DNA from 4 places in the Methylobacterium sp. CCH7-A2 genome. Region 3 is predicted to be linked to each of the others. Evidence: predicted binding sites of a transcription regulator. Region 3 holds the regulator's gene; each other region holds the start of a gene.
What was found. The regulator LexA, encoded in region 3, represses DNA repair genes until DNA is damaged. The targets are predictions, from matches to a motif close to TGTTCNNNNTGTGTTCNG.

Region 1: AX750_RS23330 (putative DNA modification/repair radical SAM protein) is a predicted target of LexA. The motif match lies at 2,595-2,612, and genes of this name have one in related genera.
Region 2: ssb (single-stranded DNA-binding protein) is a predicted target of LexA. The motif match lies at 2,780-2,797, and genes of this name have one in related genera.
Region 4: AX750_RS04035 (DUF3072 domain-containing protein) is a predicted target of LexA. The motif match lies at 3,993-4,010, and genes of this name have one in related genera.

What each region holds. Positions count from the first base shown of each region.
Region 1 covers NZ_LSKN01000305.1:9,152-14,328, forward strand. The annotation lists gene AX750_RS23320 (glycogen/starch/alpha-glucan phosphorylase) at 1-2,209, opposite strand, end outside; gene AX750_RS27010 (hypothetical protein) at 2,296-2,484, opposite strand; gene AX750_RS23330 (putative DNA modification/repair radical SAM protein) at 2,643-3,857, shown strand; gene AX750_RS23335 (UdgX family uracil-DNA binding protein) at 3,866-5,177, shown strand, end outside.
Region 2 covers NZ_LSKN01000217.1:8,284-13,460, reverse strand. The annotation lists gene gyrA (DNA gyrase subunit A) at 1-103, shown strand, start outside; gene AX750_RS15940 (M20 family metallopeptidase) at 311-1,423, opposite strand; gene AX750_RS15935 (VOC family protein) at 1,608-2,084, shown strand; gene ssb (single-stranded DNA-binding protein) at 2,157-2,696, opposite strand; gene AX750_RS15925 (DinB family protein) at 2,946-3,509, opposite strand; gene AX750_RS15920 (DUF2189 domain-containing protein) at 3,580-4,383, opposite strand; gene AX750_RS15915 (MFS transporter) at 4,492-5,177, opposite strand, start outside.
Region 3 covers NZ_LSKN01000289.1:148,497-153,673, forward strand. The annotation lists gene gltX (glutamate--tRNA ligase) at 1-809, opposite strand, end outside; gene AX750_RS21935 (ComEC/Rec2 family competence protein) at 1,002-3,260, shown strand; gene lexA (transcriptional repressor LexA) at 3,271-4,011, opposite strand; gene glp (gephyrin-like molybdotransferase Glp) at 4,121-5,177, opposite strand, start outside.
Region 4 covers NZ_LSKN01000059.1:2,762-7,938, forward strand. The annotation lists gene AX750_RS04010 (acyl-CoA thioesterase) at 1-323, opposite strand, end outside; gene AX750_RS04015 (methionine synthase) at 416-1,441, opposite strand; gene AX750_RS04020 (MFS transporter) at 1,527-2,768, opposite strand; gene AX750_RS04025 (type 1 glutamine amidotransferase domain-containing protein) at 2,965-3,525, opposite strand; gene AX750_RS04030 (HlyU family transcriptional regulator) at 3,618-3,905, opposite strand; gene AX750_RS04035 (DUF3072 domain-containing protein) at 4,021-4,272, shown strand; gene AX750_RS04040 (secondary thiamine-phosphate synthase enzyme YjbQ) at 4,280-4,705, opposite strand; gene AX750_RS04045 (LysE family translocator) at 4,707-5,177, opposite strand, start outside.

The DNA of each region.
Region 1 (5,177 bases), on a different contig from region 3:
CGCCCGACGCCACCGCATCGAGCACGCCTTCGAGATGCGGCGTGGCGGCGATGACCTCGCTCGTCGGGCGGGGATTGTGCTTGGCGGCCTCGACCTCCTCGGCCGTCATGCCGAAGATGACGATGTTGTCGGCGCCGACGCGCTCGCCGATCTCGATGTTGGCCCCATCCAGCGTCCCGATGGTGATCGCGCCGTTGAGGGCGAACTTCATATTGCCGGTGCCAGACGCCTCCATCCCGGCGGTCGAGATCTGCTCGGAGACGTCGGCGGCGGGGATGATGACCTCGGCCGCGCTGACATTGTAGTTCGGCAGGAAGACGACCTTGAGCCGGTCGCGGGTGGTGATGTCGTTGTTCACGACGACGGCGACATCGTTGATCAGGTTGATGATCGCCTTGGCGGTGCCGTAGTTGGAAGCCGCCTTGCCGGCGAAGATCTTCACCCGTGGCGCCCAGTCGCGATAGGGCTCGGAGCGGATCGCGTCATAGAGCGCGATCGTCTCGAGGATGTTCAGCAACTGGCGCTTGTATTCGTGGATGCGCTTGATCTGGACGTCGAAGAGCGCGTCGGGATCGACGGTGACGCCGGTGTCCTGCCTGATGATTTTCGCCAGCTTCAGCTTGTTTTCGCGCCGGATGGCGGCGAGGCGCTGGTGCAGCGCGGCGTCGCCGGTATGGGCGGCGAGGCGGCGGATATTGCCGATCCGGTCGGTCAGATCGTCGCCGCAGACCTCCTGCAGCAGTTTCGTCAGGCCGGGATTGGCGCCGAAGAGCCAGCGCCGCGGCGTGATGCCGTTGGTGACGTTGGTGATGCGGCCCGGGAAGATCGCGTGCAGCGGCGCGAAGACCGTCTGCTCCATCAGCTTCGAATGAAGCGCCGAGACACCATTGACCGTGTGCGAGCCGACGAAGGCGAGGTGGGCCATGCGCACCCGCCGGCCGTGATGCTCGTCGATGAGCGAGATCGTCGAGAGATCGACATTTTCACCGCCGCTGGAGCGCCGGACCTCTTCCAGGAAGCGGGCGTTGATGCCGAAGATGATCTGCATATGGCGCGGCAGCAACCGCTCCATCAGCGCCACCGGCCAGGTTTCCAGTGCCTCGGGCAGAAGCGTATGGTTGGTGTAGGAGATGGTGGCGCTGGTGATCGTCCAGGCCTCCTCCCAGGGCAGGCCATGCTCGTCGACGAGCAGGCGCATCAGCTCGGCGACGGCCAGCGAGGGATGGGTGTCGTTGAGCTGAATCGCGACCTTGTCGGCGAGATTGTCGAGGCGGCCGAACTGCCGGTAATGCCGGCGCACCAGATCCTGCAGCGAGGCGGAGGTGAAGAAAAACTCCTGCCGCAGCCGCAATTCCTGCCCCGCCGGGGTGGAATCGTTGGGGTAGAGCACCTTGGAGATCGCCTCGGCGCGGTTGCGCTCGGCGACGGCACCGACGATGTCGCCCTGGTTGAAGGCGTCGAGCGAGAGCGGGTGCATGGCGCGCGCGCGCCAGAGACGCAGCGTCGTGGCGTCGCGGCCGCGCCAGCCGACGACCGGCGTGTCATAGGCGACGGCGAACACGGTCTCTTCCGGCTCCCAGAAGACTTCGCCGGGCTTCTGCGTCGCGGTCAGCGAGCCGCCGAAACCGATCTTGTAGGAGGCCTCGCGGCGCTCGAATTCCCAGGGATTGCGGAAGGAGAGCCAGTCCTCGGGCACCTCGATCTGCTTGCCGCCATCGATGCGCTGCTTGAACAGGCCGTGATCGTAGCGGATGCCGTAGCCGAGCGCCGGCACGCCGGTCGAGGCCATCGCCTCGAGATAGCAGGCGGCGAGACGGCCGAGGCCACCATTGCCGAGCGCGGCATCGGGCTCGATCGTTTCGATCGCGGCGAGGTCGACGCCGAGTTCGCGCATCGCCTGCGCCATTGCCCCGGTCAGCCCGAGATTGTTGAGCGCGTCCGCCAGCGAACGGCCGATCAGGAATTCGAGCGAGAGATAATAGACGCGCTTGCGGCCGGTCTCGTAGCTCTCGCGGGTCGAGCGGTGCCAGACATCGACGACATGGTCCCGCGCCGCGAGGATGCCGGCCGTCAGCCAGTCATGCGGCTGGGCGACGGAGGCGTTCTTGCCCAGCGAATAAGTGAGTTTCCTCAGGATCTCGGCTTTGAGGGCCTCGACCCGCCCGGCGGTGTCGGCGGGGCGGGAGGCGTCGGAGGCTGTCTCGGTCAAGCGCTGTCGTCCCGGTTGTTGATCTGTGATCAGTTTCGAAGCTGGGCCCCGGCAAGTCCAGCCGAAATCGCCGCTAAGCCGCGCCTTTATGGACGCGTTCCGGTTTCCTCGCGGATTTCGCTGCGGGTTTCCTGCCCGAGCTGCTTGGCGCTGGTCACGGCGGAGTCGGTCAGGCCGACGACGCTGGCCCAGGCGCTGCGGGTGTAGCTGCCCTGATGGGCGATGGCGTCGTAGCCGATCAGGATGACGGCGACGAGAAGCAGGATCCGGAACATCGGGTTCTCCTTGGAATGACGTGCCGCCCCAACGCGCCGACACGCCGCCTGTTCCGGCGATGGCAGCCGCGACGAAAGGTCTCTGGCGGGCGGGCGACATCCACGCTACCTAGAACAAATAATGAACGGAGTGTCGCGGCGTGGCTCAGCTGACGGTGATGGAAAAGCTCGAGATCCTGAGCGATGCGGCGAAATACGACGCCTCCTGCGCCTCCAGCAGCACGACCAAGCGCAATTCGCTGAAGGGCGGGCTCGGCTCGACGACGGGGTCGGGCATCTGCCATTCCTATGCGCCGGATGGCCGCTGCATTTCGCTGCTCAAGATCCTGCTGACGAATTACTGCAGCTATGACTGCGCATTCTGCATCAACCGCTCGTCGAGCAATGTCCGGCGCGCGCGCTTCACGGTGGAGGAGGTCGTCGACCTCACGGTCAGCTTCTACAAGCGCAACTACATCGAGGGGCTGTTCCTCTCCTCGGGCATCATCCGCTCGCCCGACTACACGATGGCGGAGCTGGTGCGGGTGGCGCAGACGCTGCGCGAGGTCCATTGCTTCCGCGGCTACATCCACCTCAAGCTCATCCCGAGCGCCAATGCCGATCTGGTGGCGCAGGCCGGCCTCTATGCCGACCGCGTCTCGATCAATGTCGAATTGCCGACCGAGGTCTCCCTGGAGCGCTTCGCCCCCGAGAAGCGGCCGCGCGAAATCAGCGCCGCCATGGGTGGGCTGCGGCTGAAGATCGAGGAGAGCAAGGCGGAGCGGGCGAAGTCGCGGCGCGCGCCGGTGTTCTCGCCGGCCGGGCAGAGCACGCAGATGATCGTCGGCGCCGACGGGACGAGCGACGCGACGATCCTGCAGCGCAGCGCGCAGCTCTACGGCTCCTTCGGGCTCAGGCGCGTCTATTACTCCGCCTTCAGCCCGATCCCCGACGCCAGCCGCCAACTGCCGCTCTCGGAGCCGCCGCTGCTGCGCGAACACCGGCTCTACCAGGCCGACTGGCTGACGCGGTTCTACGGCTTCGAGGTCGGCGAGATCCTCGATGACGGCGCCGGGGGCATGCTCGATCTCACGGTCGATCCCAAACTCGCCTGGGCTCTGCGGCATCGCGCGCGCTTTCCGGTCGACGTCAACCGCGCCGATCGCGAGACGCTGCTGCGCGTGCCGGGGCTCGGCACGAAAAGCGTCGGCAAGATTTTGGAAACGCGGCGTTTCCGGCGCCTGCGTCTGGAGGATGTCGGCAAGATCGCGCGCTCGATCACGACGCTGCGCCATTTCATTGTCGCGGAAGGCTGGCGTCCCGGCGCATCTCTCGACAGCGAGCGGCTGAAGCAGCATCTGGCGCCGAAGCCGCAGCAGCTCGCCTTGCTGTGAGCCCCGTCATGGCTCAGTCCGGCATCGTCGCGCGTCTCGACCATCCGGCCGATTTCGAGGGCTGGCGGCGGCAGGCGCGCGCGCTGGCGCTGGCGGAGGTGGCGCCGGCGCGGATCGACTGGCAGATCGGGGAGGAGGCGTCCGGGCTCTTCGCCGGGCTGGCCGAGCCGCCGCCGGTGCCGGCGAATGGGGCGGATCTGCGGGTGCCGCGGGAATTCGTCGAACTGGCGCAGGCAGTGGTCTGCCATCGCGACAGCGGCCGCTTCGATCTGCTCTATCGGCTGCTGCTGCGGCTCCAGCGCGAGCCGACGCTGCTTCATGTGGTGACCGACGACGAGGTCCATAGCGCCCGGGCGATGGCCAAGGCGGTGCGGCGCGACCTGCACAAGATGACCGCCTTCGTGCGCTTCCGCGAGGTTGTCGGCCTCGATGGCGGGGAGGCTTTCGTAGCCTGGTTCGAGCCTGAGCATCACATCGTCGAGCGGGTGTCGCGCTTCTTCGTCGAACGCTTCGCGGCGATGCGCTGGTCGATCCTGACGCCGCTGCGCTCGCTCCACTGGGACGGGACGACGCTGCATCTCGGGGAGGGTGCCTCGAAGGCCGACGCGCCGAACGACGATGCGATGGAGGTCTATTGGCGGACCTATTACGCCAACATCTTCAATCCGGCGCGGCTGAAGATCAAAGCGATGAAGGCAGAGATGCCAGAGAAGTACTGGCGGAACCTGCCCGAGGCCGAACTCATTGCTCCGCTGATCGCCCAGGCTGGCCGGCGCGCGGAGAAGATGGTGATGAAAGCCCCGACCCTGCCACCGCAGCGGCATCTGCGGCAGAGCCAGCGCCAGCGCGAAATGCTCGTGCCCGCTACGGACGGTCTCTCCACCTGGGATGAAGCGCGGGCGTCGGCCAAGACCTGCTCGCGCTGCGATCTCTGCCACAACGCGACGCAGACGGTGTTCGGGGAGGGCCCTCTAACGGCGCCGGTGATGTTCGTCGGCGAGCAGCCGGGCGATCAGGAGGATCTGGCGGGCAAGCCCTTCGTCGGGCCCGCGGGTCAGGTCTTCGACCGCGTATTGGGCGAGGCCGGGCTCGACCGCGGCCGGGCCTATGTCACCAATGCGGTGAAGCACTTCAAATTCACCCTGCGCGGCAAGCGGCGCATCCATGAGCGGCCTAATGCCGGCGAAATCTCGGCCTGCCGCTTCTGGCTCGGGCTGGAGCGGGAGTTCGTGAAGCCGCAGCTCGTCGTGGCGCTGGGCGCGACCGCGCTGCACGCCCTGACCGGTCATCGCGGCTCGCTCGCCTCGATGCGCGAGCGCG
Region 2 (5,177 bases), on a different contig from region 3:
CAGCGAGAAGGTCGTCTCGGTCGAGCGCATCGGCGACGATGGCGAAGGCGAGGACGCCGAGGCCGAGGGCGCTGCGGCGCCGGAGAGCCCAAGCGAGGCGTAAGCGCTTCACGGCCGGCGAAAACACGAAAGGGGCTGCAGCAATGCAGCCCCTTCTTCTTGACGACCCATCGTCCTGACCAGGACGAGTCATCCCGGACGGAGCGAAGCGCAGGTCCGGGATCCATGCCTGAACCGTTCCGGCATGGATCCCGGGTCTCGCTCCGGTCGCCCGGGATGACCCGCGCCTCGTCCAATGGGCGAAAAAGCCTCACACCGTCTCCAGCAGCCCCTTGATCAGCGCCTGGCGCGGCGCGATCGAGGAGATCAGCGCGTATTCCGACAGGGTATGGGCGCCCTCGCCGTCGATGCCGAGCCCGTCGAGGGTCGGCACGCCCAGCGCAGCGGTGAAGTTGCCGTCGGAGCCGCCACCCGTCATCGGGCAGTCCTGCAGCTCGAAGCCGATGCCGGCCGCGATGCGCTTCGCCGTCTCGAACAGCGCCGCACCCTCGGGTGATTTCTCATAGGGCGGCCGGTTCATGCCCCCGCTCACGCTGATGCGGACATCCGGGTCCCTGGGCGTGAGGCCGAGGATCTCGCGCTCGAGCGCAGCGCCGTCGGCGGCCGTGGCGACGCGCAGATCGACGCTGAACCAGGCATGCTGCGGGATGACGTTCGCCGCCGTGCCGCCGCCCATCAGCGCGACCGTCGTGGTGACGCCGCGGGCATAATCGGTCAGCCCCTCGATCGCCAGGATCTGGTGCGCCGCCTCGCGGATCGCGCTGCGTCCGTCGGCATGGCGCGCGCCGGAATGGGCCGGCCGGCCCTCGAGCTTCACCTCGAAGCGCCCCACCCCTTTGCGGGCCGTGACGATCTTGCCGCCCTCGCGCGCCGGCTCGGTGACCAGAACGGCCGCCGATTGGCGGCCGATCTCCTCGATCAGCCCGCGCGTCGTCGGCGAGCCGATCTCCTCGTCGGGCGTGAACAGGAAGACCAGCGGCCGCTTCGCGGTACCGGCCAGCGCGACCTGCTTGAAGGCCTGCAGCGCGAGATAGGCCCCGCCCTTCATGTCGTAGACGCCGGGGCCGTAGAGCCGGTCGCCCTCGACCCGCACGGGCAGGTCGCGCGCGGCGGTCCCGACGGGATGGACCGTGTCGAGATGCGACATGACCGCCAGCCCGGGCGTCCCGGTGGAAAGGCCGGCCCGCAGGATCAGGGCGTCGCCCAGCCCGTCCCGGCCGGGAATGCGCTCCACCGCGATCGGCAGGCCTTCGACCTCGGCGGCGACGAGATCCATCATGCCGTTGACGCCGGGGGCGTGATGGGTGTGGCTCTCCAGCGCGAGCCAGACGGAAAGGGCGGAGACGGGATCGGATGTGCTCATGATGGCGCGACCTTGGCCGGGCCCGTGCGCGTGAGCAAGCGAAGAGACGGGCATTGGCGCCCTGCCCTGATGGCATGGCGCGGGCTGCCGGCCTTGACAGCTGCGGTCTAATACTAAACCATTTGGATAAGTTTAGACCCGCACCCGAGCGTCCCGCTTCGCAGGAGATCGCCAGGAGACCGTCATGAAGCTCCAGAAGATTACGCCCTTCCTCTGGTTCGACCATCAGGCCGAGGAGGCTGCCGCCTTCTACCGCTCGGTCTTCCCGAACAGTCGGCCGGGACCGGTGGTGCGCAACACCGGCGCCGGACCGGGCCGCGCCGGCGACGTCCTCGTCGTGTCCTTCGAATTGGAGGGAATGACCTTCACGGCGCTGAATGGCGGCCCGCAATTCCGCTTCAGCGAAGCGGTTTCCTTCGTCGTCCATTGCGCCACGCAGGCCGAGATCGACCATTACTGGGAGAAGCTCTGCGAAGGCGGCGAGCCGAGCCAGTGTGGCTGGCTCAAGGACCGCTTCGGCCTGTCCTGGCAGATCGTTCCCGAGCGCTTCGTCGAACTGGTCAATGGCGGCGACGAAGCCGTCACCGGCCGCGTCATGCAGGCGATGATGCAGATGACGAAGTTCGATATCGCGGCGCTGGAGCGCGCCGCGGCGGGCTGAAAGGCTGCCGGCGGGTCCCGCCGCCCATCGCGCGGGACCGAACCGGAGATCGAGCCTGAAGAGGCCCCGGCCCTAGAACGGGATGTCGTCGTCGAGATGGCTCGAGGAGGAGCGCCCGCCGCCGCCACCGCCGGCCATCGCCGGCTGGCGCGAACCGCCGCCACCGCCGCCCATCGGGCCCGAGCGACCGAAGGACGAGCCGGAGGAGCGATCCTCCATCATGCCGCCGCCCTCGCCATATTCGTCAGAGCCGCCCTGGCCGCGGCTGTCGAGGATGGTGAGTTCGCCGCGATAGCGCTGCAGCACGATCTCGGTGGTGTATTTCTCGACGCCCGACTGGTCCTGCCATTTGCGGGTCTGGAGCTGGCCCTCGATATAGATCTTCGAGCCCTTCTTCAGATACTGCTCGGCGACCTTGGCGAGGTTCTCGTTGAAGATCACGACCGAGTGCCACTCGGTGCGCTCCTTCTTCTCGCCCGACTGCTTGTCGCGCCAGGTTTCCGAGGTGGCGATGCGCAGATTGACGACCGGCTCGCCCGAGCCGAGGCGGCGGACCTCCGGGTCGCGCCCGAGATTGCCGACCAGAATGACCTTGTTGACGCTACCAGCCATGAGAGGCTCCATTTCCTGCGCACTTCGAAACCGGCCCGCGACCGGAGCAGGACCCTACCGGCCGACCGCCTCACTATCAATGATGTTCTTGTTTTGTTCAAGGGCCCTCCGCGGGGTTGTCCCCTGTTTTCGGCGGAGCCAACAGGATCGCCGCGCCCGCCTGAGCGTGTTGCGCAGAAGCGACAAGCGCGCAGCGGCGCCACGGTATGACGGCGTGGTCCCGTGCAAGAACGGAGTGGCTAGACGGCGTCAGCCCTCCCCCCACACCCGCGCCTCGCTGATCCCCAGCGCGGCGAACTCCCCGGCCCGCAGCTCCGCCTCGCCCACCGAAAAGAACTCGTCGAGCTGCGGCGGCGGCGCCGAGCTGCCGCTGAGCATGGCATGGGCCTGGCCGCGATGGTGGATCTGGTGCTGGAACAGATGCAGCAGCAGCCGGTCGAGCCGTTCGTGCTGGATGCGCGCGCCGCGATGCACGCTGACGATCCGCTCCAGCCCGTCATGACCCGCCGCCGCCTCGACCACGGCGATCAGCCGCCGGTCCATCGCCTTCTGCGCGGCCTGAAGCTCGGGCAGCGTGGCGCAGGGCTCGCGGTTCGCCCAGGCGACGGGGCCGAGCGTCCCGCCCTCCATCGCGTCGACATAGAAATGATCGATGATCAGGATGTGGTTGAGCGTCGCCCGCAGGCTCGGGAAGAACCCGGTGCGCGGCGCCACCCACTCCGCCGCCGAGAGCGCCGAACAGGCACTGAGCAGCCGGTGATTGGCCCAGAGATTGTTGAAAGCCATCGCCCGGTAGGGTCGCAACACGTCCATGGTCGGTCCTCCTGCCCGCGGACACTGACAGCAGGCGCGTGTCGCGTCATGTCAGCAGGCGGAAGACGGCTCAGGCCGCGGGCTCGACCACCCGCCGGTAGAGATGCCAGGTCGCATGGCCGAGCACCGGCAGCAGCACGACGAGGCCGAGAAAGGCCGGCAGCATCGCCACCAGACACAGCGCCGCGATCGCCGCCGCAAAGCCCAGCATCGGCACCGGATTAGTCGAGACGGCCCGCACGCTGGTGATCATCGCGGTGATGAAATCGACCTCGCGGTCGAGCAGCAGCGGAAAGGAAATCACCGTCAGCGAGAACAGGATCGTCGCCAGCACCGCCCCGACGACATGGCCGACGGCGAGGAACATCAGTCCTTCCGCCGTCGAGGTGATGACGGTCAAAAAGCCCATGAAGCTGGAGAAGGACTGGAATCCGAGGAACAGCGCCAGCAGCAGCCGCACCTGGTAGAGCCACATCATCATCACGAACAACGTGACGAAGGCCATCCAGCCCAGTTCCCGCTGGCTCTGGGCGAAGACGACGCCGAGCACCGGCCCCCAGCCTAGCGGCTCCCCCGCCTCGCGCCGCCGCGACACCTCATAGAGCCCCACCGCCACGAAGGGGCCGATCAGCACGAAGCCCGCCGCCAGCGGATAGGCGAGATAGGGCAGGCCGAAGCGCGTCAGCGACATCAGGATGGCGAGCCCGCCCAACGCATAGAGCCCGCCGAAGAACAGCCCGAACAGCGGCGCCGCCTGGAAATCCCGCAAGCCCGCGACGAAGGCTTCGACCACGTCATGGACGCCGATGCGCCGCACCACCGGGTCCGGCCGCCGCGGCTCCACCGCTCCGCTCCCGCTCCGAATCTCGTCCATGGCCTCTCCCCCGCTTTCGCCTCCGGCACGAGGCCGGGGCCTGGCTTTTGGGAGTCAGCCTAGCGCGAGCAGCGCGGCGCGCATTGGGGCAGATCAATCCGGCCGGCCTCAGTGCCCCGAAGCGGTTGGGCCTTCGGGAGCGAGCCGCGGCAGGAACCAGGCGAGCAGCCCGATCGCCGGCAGGAAGGCGCAGAGATGATAGACCGCGTCGATGCCGATGCGGTCGGCGAGTTCGCCCAGCATCGCGGCGGCGAGCCCGCCGAGGCCGAAGGACAGCCCGTAGAACAGCCCGCCGACGAGGCCGATCCGGCCGGGCATCAGCTCCATCGCATAGATCAGAATCGCCGCGAAGGCGCTCGACATGATCAGGTTGATCACGATCGTCAGGACGCCGGTCCAGACCAGATCGACATGCGGCAGCACCAGCGTGAAGGGCAGCGCCCCCAGGATCGAGAACCAGATGATCTTGTTGCGGCCGATCCGGTCTCCGAGAATGCCGCCGAATATCGCCCCGGCGGCCGAGGAGGCCAGGAACAGGAACAGCATGACCTGCGAGGTCTGCACGCTGACCCCGAATTTCCCGATCAGATAGAAGGTGTAGAACGAGCTGAAGCTCTGCGAATAGGCGTTCTTCGAGAACAGCAGGATGACCAGCACCGTCGCCGCGAAGGCGACCGCTGCCGCCGAGCGCACCGGCGTCGCGGGCCCCGTCGCGGCCTTGGCCGCGGGCGCGGCCGCCGCTTTCTGGCGCTGCAGCTCGGCATAGCGCCCGGCCGTCCAGGTCATCAGCACCA
Region 3 (5,177 bases):
AGGCGCAGCAGATAATTGCGCAGCGCCACCGGCAGGTACCCCATCTCGCGATAGGCATCGACACCGAGCGCGCCGTGGCGCTTCGAGAGCTTGGCGCCGTCCGGGCCATGGATCAGCGGGATATGCGACATGCTCGGGACCTTCCAGCCCAGCGCCTGGTAGATCTGGGTCTGGCGCGCGGCATTGGTCAGGTGGTCGTCGCCGCGGATGACATGGGTCACGCCCATGTCGTGGTCGTCGACCACCACGGCGAGCATATAGGTCGGGTTGCCGTCCGAGCGCAGCAGCACGAGGTCGTCGAGATTCTCGTTCTGCCAGACGACGCGGCCCTGGACCTCGTCCTCCACCACGGTCTCGCCGGTCTGCGGTGCGCGCAGCCGGATCACCGGCTTGACGCCTTCGGGAGCCGTCGCGGGATCGCGGTCGCGCCAGCGCCCGTCATAACGCATCGGCTTGCCGGCAGCCTTGGCCTGTTCGCGCATCTCGTCCAGTTCGGCCGGCGTGGCGTAGCAGCGATAGGCATGGCCACTGGCCAGCATCTGATGCGCCACCTCGCGGTGCCGCTCGGCGCGGGCGAACTGGTAGACGGTCTCGCCGTCCCAATCGAGGCCGAGCCATTTCAGCCCGTCGAGGATGGCGCCGATCGCAGCTTCGGTCGAGCGTTCGCGGTCGGTGTCCTCGATGCGCAGCAGCATCTTGCCGCCATGGCGGCGCGCATAGAGCCAGTTGAACAGCGCCGTACGCCCGCCGCCGATATGCAGGAAGCCGGTGGGCGAGGGCGCAAAGCGCGTGACGACGGCGTCGCTCATGGATGGCAGGGCTCCGGCGGGACCTTGGGAGAAGGACCCTGAAAGGGGCGGGAAAAGATCGAGCGGCACGCCCTGTCGCAGCGCGTACCGAAGCGGACATGACATCCGGCGCGGCCCCTGTAACATGCCTGAGCCGCCGCCGTTAAGGGCCAGTTCGAAGCCCGGCGCGCCGGCGCAGGACGGGGGCAGGCCATGACGGCGAAGCCGCCAGGGCAGGGGGAGCGGGTGCCGCGGCGCGGGGCGCTGGCGGCCGCCCTCGTATGGCACCGGCCGGACGGTCGCTTCGGCGGTATCAGGTTCGGACTGGCGCTGGGCGAATGGCGCGACGCAGTGCTCGCCGCCTTGTCGCGCGAGGCCGAGCGGCGCCGGCTCTTCCTCTGGCTGCCGGTCGCGATGGGCATCGGCATCCTGCTCTATTTCGCCGCCGATGCCGAACCGGCGCTCTGGGCGCCGCTGACGGGGCTCGCGCTTTCCGCGGCTGGCGCGATCCTGCTGCGGGGGCGCCCGCGGCCGGCCTGGGTGTGCCTCGCTGTCGCCGCCCTGTTTGCCGGCTTCGCTGCGGCGGCCTGGCGCACGGCGACGATCGCCGCCCCGATGCTGGAGCGGCCGCGCGTCGGCCAGGTCTCAGGCTTCGTGGAATCGGTGGAGGCGCGCGATGCCGGCGCTCGGCTCGTCATCCGCGTGACGGGGATCGCCGGGCTCGACCGGCCGTTCTGGCCGAAGCGTGTGCGCGTCAACATCCGCTCCGGGACCGTGGCGCCCGGAGACCATGTCGCGGCCGTGGCGCGGCTGCTGCCGCCGCCGGGGCCGGCCCGGCCGGGCGGCTATGATTTCGGGCGCGACGCCTTCTTCCGCGGCATCGGCGCCGTCGGCAGCATCTCGGGCAAGATCGCGCTCAGCCCGCCGCCGCATCCGCCCGACTGGGATCTGCGCCTGGCGGCGGCGATCGACGGCGCCCGCAACGCCCTGACCCAGCGCATTGCCTCGGTCGCCGGCGGGCAGGCAGGGGCGATGGCGGCGGCGCTGGTCACCGGCAAGCGCGGGCTGATCACCGAAACCACCAATGCCGATCTGCGGGCGGCCGGGATCTACCACATCGTCTCGATCTCGGGCCTGCACATGGTGCTGGCCGCCGGGACGATCTTCTGGCTGGTGCGGGCGCTGCTCGCCCTGTCACAGACGGTGGCGCTGCGCCTGCCGGTCAAGAAGCTCGCCGCGCTCGCGGCGATGGCGGGCTCGGTCGCCTATTGCGTCTTCTCGGGAGCGGAGGTCGCCACCGTACGCTCGCTGATCATGACGCTGGTGATGCTGGGCGCAATCCTCGTCGACCGCCCGGCGCTGAGCATGCGCAACCTCGCGCTGGCGGCGATGATCGTGCTGCTGCGCGAGCCCGAGGCGCTGCTGGGGCCGAGCTTCCAGATGTCCTTCGGTGCCGTGGCGGCGCTGATCGCCTTTGCCGAGCGCTGGGAGGAGCGCGGCCGGTTGCAGCCGCCGCCCGCACTGCCCTGGCCGCTGCGCCCGCTCTGGGTCGCCGCATCCGGCATCGTCGTCACGACCCTGCTGGCGACGGCGGCGACGGCGCCCTTCGGCGCCTATCATTTCCAGACCTTCAACCCTTTCGGCCTGCTCGGCAACGCGCTGGCTCTGCCCTTCGTCTCCCTCTTCGTCATGCCGGCCGCCGTCTTCGGGGTGCTCGCCTATCCCTTCGGGCTGGACGCGCCGGCCTGGTGGCTCATGGGCCTGGCCTCGGAGGTGGTGCTCAAACTGGCGCATTGGGTCGCGACCATCGATCACTCGACCCTGGTGCTCGCCGCCTTCGGCCCGGCCGCGCTCGGCTGCTTTTCGGCCGCGCTGCTCTGGGCGACGCTGTGGACGACGAAGCTGCGTCTGCTGGCGATCCTGCCGCTGGTCGGCGGCGTGGCCGTCGCGGCCAAACCGGAGAAGCCGGCGATCCTGATCGAGCGCGACGGCTCGGGCCTCGCGGTGCGCGGCAAGGACGGCCTGCTCGTGATCGCCGGCAAGCCGAGCCGCTTCGTCCTGCAGCAATGGCTGACGGCGGATGGCGACGGCCGCCAGCCCGACGACCCGTCGCTGCGCAAGGGCGCGGCCTGCGATCCGCGCGGCTGCGTGCTGATGACGAGAGAGGGCCACAGCATCGCCTATGCGCAGGACCGGCTCGCCATCATCGAGGATTGCCGCCGCGCCGATGTGGTGGTGACGCCGATTCCCTGGACGGCGGCCTGCCGCGCGCGGCTGATCGACCGGATGACGTTGCAGCGCGATGGCGCGACAGCCCTGGTTCGGACTCGCTCCGGCTGGCAAAACCACGCGGCGCAGGATGCGGGCGACCGGCCCTGGAGCCGCCGGCGTCCCCAGCCCGCGCCGACAACTGCGGGCCCGGCTGGGCCGCCACCGGCCGAGGAGGCGCCCGATACCGAGCGCCTGCCCTAGCGCCGGCCCGTCAGTAGCGCCGCATCAGATTGACAAGCCGACCCTGGATCTTGACCCGGTCCGGTCCCAGCACCCGCGTCTCGTAAGCCGGATTGGCTGCCTCCAGCGCGATCGAGGAGCCCCGCTTGCGCAGCCGCTTCAGCGTCGCCTCCTCGTCGTCGATCAGGGCGACGATGATGTCGCCGGTATTGGCGGTGTCCTGGCGCCGGATCACCACCGTGTCGCCGTCGAGAATGCCGGCCTCGACCATCGAGTCGCCGCGGACCTCCAGCGCGAAATGCTCACCGGAGCCGAGCATGTCGGCGGGGAGGGCGACGCTGTGGCTGCGGCTCTGGATCGCCGAGATCGGCGTGCCCGCCGCGATGCGGCCCATGACAGGGATCGCGATCGTGTTGCGGGCGTCTTCCGGCATCGCCTCCACCGGGCGCGCCCGGCCGGGCAGCCCGTCCTTGGCCGGCGGCGTCTCCTTGCCGAGCCCGCCCTGGACGATGGAGGGATTGAAGCGGCGCGCGCCGCCCTGGAGGCCACCACCCGCGCCATCCGGCAGCTTGATCACTTCGAGCGCCCGTGCCCGGTTCGGCAGGCGGCGGATGAAGCCGCGTTCCTCGAGGGCCATGATCAGGCGGTGGATGCCGGATTTCGACTTGAGGTCGAGCGCGTCCTTCATTTCGTCGAAGGAGGGAGGGACGCCGCTCTCGCGCAGGCGCTCATGGATGAAGCGAAGCAGTTCGAACTGTTTGCGTGTCAGCATGATCCCCGCCGGCGCTCTGAAATCTGCCGATCATCGCAGATTCGAAACAAATCACGAACACCATACCCGTTCGCGTTGTGTTCCGCAAGCCGATGCGCCAGCCCGCGACCTATCGCAGACGAATGAAGCGGCAGGGATCGCCCTTGCGGGCCGCCGGCGCGAAAACCGGGCGGATCGCCAGCGCCTGCGCCCTCGCGAGCAGGCCGAGCATCGAGGAATCCTGCCTCTCGAACGGCGTCGCCTCCCAGCCGGCCTCGGTCAGGACGAGGCTGGAGCGCAAATAATCCTCGCGCTCGTCATTGGCCGGCATGTCGCGCCCGAGCAAGCCGGGCTCGCTGCGGTCGCGCTCGGGCGAGGGCATGCCGAGCAGGGCCTCGATCACCGGCACCACGAAGAGATGCCCGCAGACGATCGAGGAGACGGGGTTGCCCGGCAGGCCGATCGCGACCATCGGGCCGAGCCGGCCGGTCATCATCGGCTTGCCCGGCCGCATCGCGATCTTCCAGAAGCCGAGATCCATGCCGGCGCGCTTCAGCGCCTCCTGGACGAGATCATGGGCACCGACGGAGGCGCCGCCCAGCGTCACCAGCACATCCGCGCCGGCGTCCCGCGCCTGCCCGATCCTGGCGGCGAGATCGGCATGGTCGTCGCGGGCGATGCCGAGATCGAGCACGCTCCCGCCCGCCTGCTCGACCAGCGCGGCCAGCGCAAACGAGTTGGAGGCGACGATCTGGTCGGGCCCGACCGGCTCGCCCGGCAGCACGAGCTCGTCGCCGGTGGCGAGGATCGCCACCAGCGGCTTGCGGCGCACCGCAAGCGCGGGGTGGCCAGCGGCGGCGGCGAGCCCGAGCGCGGCGCTGTCGAGCCGGGTGCCGGCCGCGAGCAGCTGGTCGCCCTCGCTGAAGTCGAGCCCGGCCTTGCGAATGAATTTGCCCTTGGGCGCGCCCTCGCGAACGGTGATCGCGGCCGAGCCGACACCGTCGGCGTTCTCCTGGATCAGGATGGTGTCGGCGCCCTCGGGGATCGGCGCACCCGTGAAGATCCGGACCGCCTCGCCGGCGGCCACGCTGCCGTCGAAGGAGCGCCCGGCCGCGGATTCGCCGAGAACGCGCAGTTCGGCGCCCGGCACGAGGTCGTCGCCCCGCACCGCATAGCCGTCCATGGCC
Region 4 (5,177 bases), on a different contig from region 3:
ATCATGGTGCGGAAGCGCCGCGCCCAGGCCTCGACATGGATCTTCATCGAGGTCCGGCCGACGGACTCGACCTCGGTATAGACGCTGAGCACGTCGCCGACCTTCACGGGCCGGATGAAGGTCATCGCATCCACCGCAATGGTGACGACACGGCCCTGCGCCCGGTCGACGCCGGCGATGCCGCCGGCGGCGTCCATTCGCGACATCACCCAGCCGCCGAAGATGTCGCCATTCGCGTTGGTGTCGGCCGGCATCGCATTGATGCGCACCGTCAGGTTGCCACGCGGCGCCTCGTCCTGCGCCACGCCCGCTTCTTTCGTCATGCGCTCACCCCCCGTCGAATCCCCGGCCATTGGAGCACGCGCCACCGCGCCTGCGCCAGATGGATCGGAGCGTTGACGGGAACCGCTCGACTTCAGGCCGCGCCGAGCTCCTTGCGCACCAGCGCCGCACCGGCCGACAGCGCCGCAAGCTTGCCATAGGCGACCTCGGCCGACATCGGGGCCATGCCGCAATTGGTGCAGGGGAAGAGCTTCTCGGGCGCGACGAAGGCCAGCGCCGCGCGGATCGTCGCGGCGACCTCCTCGGGCGTCTCGACCGTGTTGGAGGCGACGTCGATCGCGCCAGCCAGCACGTCCTTGCCGTCGAGCAGCTTGATCAGGTCGAGCGGCACCTTGGAGTTGCGGCACTCCAGCGAGACCTGCTGGATCGAGCTCTTCGCGATCGCCGGGAAGGTCTGCTCGTAATGGCGCCACTCCTCGCCGAGCGTCGCCTTCCAGTCGATATTGGCCTTGATCCCGTAGCCGTAGCAGATGTGAACGGCGGTGGTCGCGGTCAGCCCCTGCGCGGCGCGCTCGAGGCAGGCGATGCCCCAGTCCGGCACCTCCTTCATGTAGACGTTGAAGGCGGGCTCGTCGAACTGGATGACGTCGACGCCCAGCGCCTGCAGCTCATGCGCCTCCTCGTTCAGCACGGCGGCGAAGGCCATGGCGAGGTCCTCGCGGCGGCCATAGTGCTCGTCGGCGATGGTGTCGACGATCGTCATCGGCCCCGGCAGCGTGAACTTCAGCTTGCGGGTCGTATGCGCCCGGGCGGCCTTGGCCTCCATGCTGTGGACCGGCCCCTTGCGGCGGATCGCGCCGGTGACCGTCGGCACCTCCGCCTCGTAGCGGTTGTTGCGGATGCCCATGATCGTCTTCTTGTCGAAGTCGATGCCGTCGAGATTGGCCAGGAAGCCGTGGACGAAATGCACCCGCGCCTGCTCGCCGTCGCCGACGATGTCGATGCCGGCATCCTCCTGCAGCTTCACCGCCAGGATCGTCGCATCGCGCCGGCCCTCCTGCAGCGCCACCCCTTCCAGCTTCCACGGCGCCCAGAGTCGCTCGGACTCGGCGAGCCAGGTCGGCTTGGGCAGGCTGCCGGCGATGGTGGTGCGAAGCATGGACGTATCCTCGGAGGTTATGGTTGCGCGGACATCGGATGCGCGAGGCATCGGCGTCAAGCGTGACGGGGATGGATAGCCTGCGTCAGACGGCCGCCGCCGACTCTGGCCCGATCGGCCGACGCCGCGCCCGCATCATCAGCCAGCACACCACCGCGAGGTTGACGAGGTTCCAGGCCAGCCCGTTCAGGAAGGCGGCGCGGTAGGAGGCGAAGGCGTCGAAGATCGCGCCCGAGACATAGCCGCCGAAGGCCATGCCCAGGATGGTCGAGGACATGACGAGGCCGATCCGCACGCCGGCCTCCCGCGCCGGCAGATATTCCCGGATGATCACCGCATACATCGGCACGATGCCGCCCTGGAACAGGCCGAAAATGCCGGTGACGATGAAGAGCGAGGTGAGCCCGTCGAACCAGAGATAGAGGAAAAGCGCGAGTCCCTGCATCAGCGAGCCGATCGCCAGCGTCGCCGTGCCGCCGATGCGGTCGGCGACGAAGCCCGAACCGATGCGGCTGATGATGCCGAGCGCCAGCATCAGCGAGAGCATCTCGGCGCCGCGCGCCACGCCGTAACCGAGATCGCTGCAATAGGCGACGATATGGACCTGCGGCATCGCCATGGCGACGCAGCAGGAGAACCCCGCGATCGCCAGCAGCCACTGCAGCTGGCTCGCGGAGAGACCGAGATCGCCGCGCGCGCTCGTGCTCGCCGCCTCCTGCGCGGCGATGCTCGCGGCCGAGGGCCGCCGGCGGAAGAACGGCGAGAACGGCAGCATGATCGCCATCACCGCGAGCCCGATGCCGATATGGGTCGCGCGCCAGCCATGGTTCGCGACGCCCCAGGTGATGACCTGCGGCCAGATCACGCCCGCCAGATAGCTGCCGGACGCACCGAAGACGACCGCGAGACCGCGATGCTTGCGAAACCAATGCGAGAGATCCGCGATCAGCGGCGAGAAGCCCGCCCCACCGCCGACGCCGATCAGGAAGAGATGGACGAGGGCGAACTGCCAGAGCGATTGCGCCATGCCGGCCAGGATGTAACCGCTGCCCAGCAGCAAGGCGCCGCCCACGATCGGCACGATGATCCCGTAGCGGTCGGCGATGCGGCCCATGGCGATATTGCCGAAGCCGAAGCCCAGCATGACGCAGGTATAGGGCAGCGCAGCCCCGGCCCGCAGCGTCCCGAACTCGGCCTGCACCGAAGGCAGCACGACGACGACCGACCAGGTGCCGACACAGGCCGCCGTGCCGACCAGCAGCGACACGGCCAGCCGCAGCCAGGCATAGGAAGAATCGGGCGCGTAACGGGAGTCGTCGCTGGACATGTTTCCTCGGCGCGCCGGCTCACAGGACCGACGTTCTTCACCGAGGAGTAAGGCAGTCGGCCGAGCGGCGGCAAGCTCGCGCAAGGCGGGGCCGGTCGGCGTTCAGGGCGGGGCCGTGCCGCGACCCCACCCTGAGCGGGACCCAGGCGGTGAGCCTGGGTCCGATCCAGCGCCACCCGGAGGTGGCGCGGAAACGTCAGGCGGCGCGGCGCTCGTGGCGGCCCTCATTGACCTCTTCGATGATCTTGGCGACGAAAGCCGGCAGATCGTCGGGCTTGCGCGAGGTGACGACGCCCTTGTCGGTGACGACTTCGCTGTCCTCCCACATCGCGCCGGCATTGATCATGTCCTGCTTCATCGTGTTGTACGAGGTCAGACGGCGGCCCTTGGCGATGCCGGTGTCGATCAGCAGCCAGGGAGCGTGGCAGACGGCGGCGACGACCTTGCCCTGCTCGAAGAAGCGCTTGATCAGCGTCAGCGCCTCGGGCGTGCCGCGCAGCGTGTCGGGGTTCATCTGCCCGCCCGGCAACACGATAGCGTCATAGGCATCGGCGCTGACCTCGGCGATTGTCTTGTCGACCTTCACCGCGCGGCCCCAGTCCTTCTGGTCCCAGCCCGTGATTTCCCCGGCCTCGGGCGCGACGATATGCACGGTCGCGCCGGCTTCCTTCAGCTTGGCATGCGGAACATCGAGCTCCGACTGCTCGAAGCCGTTGGTGGCGAGGATGAGGATGGTCTTGCCTGACAGGTCGTTCATGGGACGGCCTCCTTGTTCGGGTTGAGGATGATGCCTCGACAACCCGCACGGGCCATGTCCGTTCCTGCGGTCTTGCGTCGCCCCCCGGAACGCTAGCGGAAGACGCTCTCTCCGGCCTGATCGACCAGCTGCTGGCCCTTGACCAGCGTGAAATCGACGGCCTCGTCCTTGCCCGGGAAACGGTCGGCCCGGACGAAGCGGTGGCTCTTCAGCTCCCCCTCGATCGTCTTTTCGACGACGCCGCAGAGCTGCCACTGGCCGCCCTCCTGATAGGGCGTCGCATGGATGGTGAAGCCGTTGTGCTCGATGGTCTTCGCCGGGCCCGTCGGCTTTGCCTCGGCCGCCTGGCCACCGCCGAAGAGCTTCTTGAGAAACGACATGGGCTGTCTCCTTGTCCATCGGGCGCCGCGCCCCTTCTCCCAGATTGCGGCGCGATGGGGAACCCGTCGGCGCGCGGCTCGTTGTCAGTGAACAAATCAGGAACGGAGACGCATCGTGACGAGCCGCACCGACGAACACGCCAGCCCGCTGGACGACAATCCCAAGCGCGACCCAAACCCGCCGGACAACACGCAGAAGGATCCCGCCGACTGGGTGTCAGGCGACGACCCGATGACGGGCGCGCAGACATCCTATCTCAAGACCCTGTCCGAGCAGACGCAGCGGCCAGGGGACTTCGCCGAGGATCTGAGCAAGGCCGAAGCGTCGAAACGGATCGATGCGCTGAAGGCGGATCTGGCGGGGTGAGGATGCCTCACGCCGCTAGGTGCAGCACCACCTCGCGCCGGTGCGGGCGGGCGCGGTGCTCGAACAGGTAGATCCCCTGCCAGGTGCCGAGCGCCAGCCGCCCGCCCATCACCGGGATCGAGAGCGAGACCGGCGTCAGCGCCGCCTTGATGTGGGCCGGCATGTCGTCGGGACCCTCCGCCCGGTGGACGAGATAATCCATCGCCGGATCGTCGGCGGAGGGCACGAGCCGACGGAAGAAGGCCTCGAGATCGACGCGCACATCGGGATCGGCATTCTCCTGGATCAGCAGCGAGCAGGAGGTGTGGCGCAGGAAGAGCGTCAGCAGCCCGGTCTCGATCCCGGCCCCGGCGACGAAAGCGGTCGCCTCCCGCGTGAACTCGTAGAGGCCCGGACCGCGCGTCGCGATCGTCAGCAGCGTCTGCGCCGCCATCTCAGCGCTCGGTCACGGCGAGCTTCGCTCCCAACGCGACGAAGGCCGCCGCGAAGCCCCGCCGCAGCCAGGCCATCACCGCAGGCCGCGTCACCACCTTGTCGCGCATCGCCGCCGCGAAGAGGCCGTAGAGCGCAAACACCACGAAGGTCATCGCCATGAACACGCCGGACAGTTCGAGCATGCGCGCCAGCGGCGCCGCCTCGCCGGCCGCGATGAACTGCGGCAGGAAGGCGACGAAGAAGATCGAGAGCTTGGGGTTGAGGACATTGATCGCGACGCCGTCGCGCAGCACCCGCCATGCCGAGCGCGGATCGGCCTTCGCCTCGACGCTCAGCGCCCCATGCTCCTGCAGCGTCTGCCAGGCCATGAACAGGAGATAGGCGACGCCGGCATATTTCACGACGGCGAAGGCGAGCGCGCTGGCATGCAGCAGCGCCGCCAGCCCCAGCATCGCCGCCAGCAGATGCGG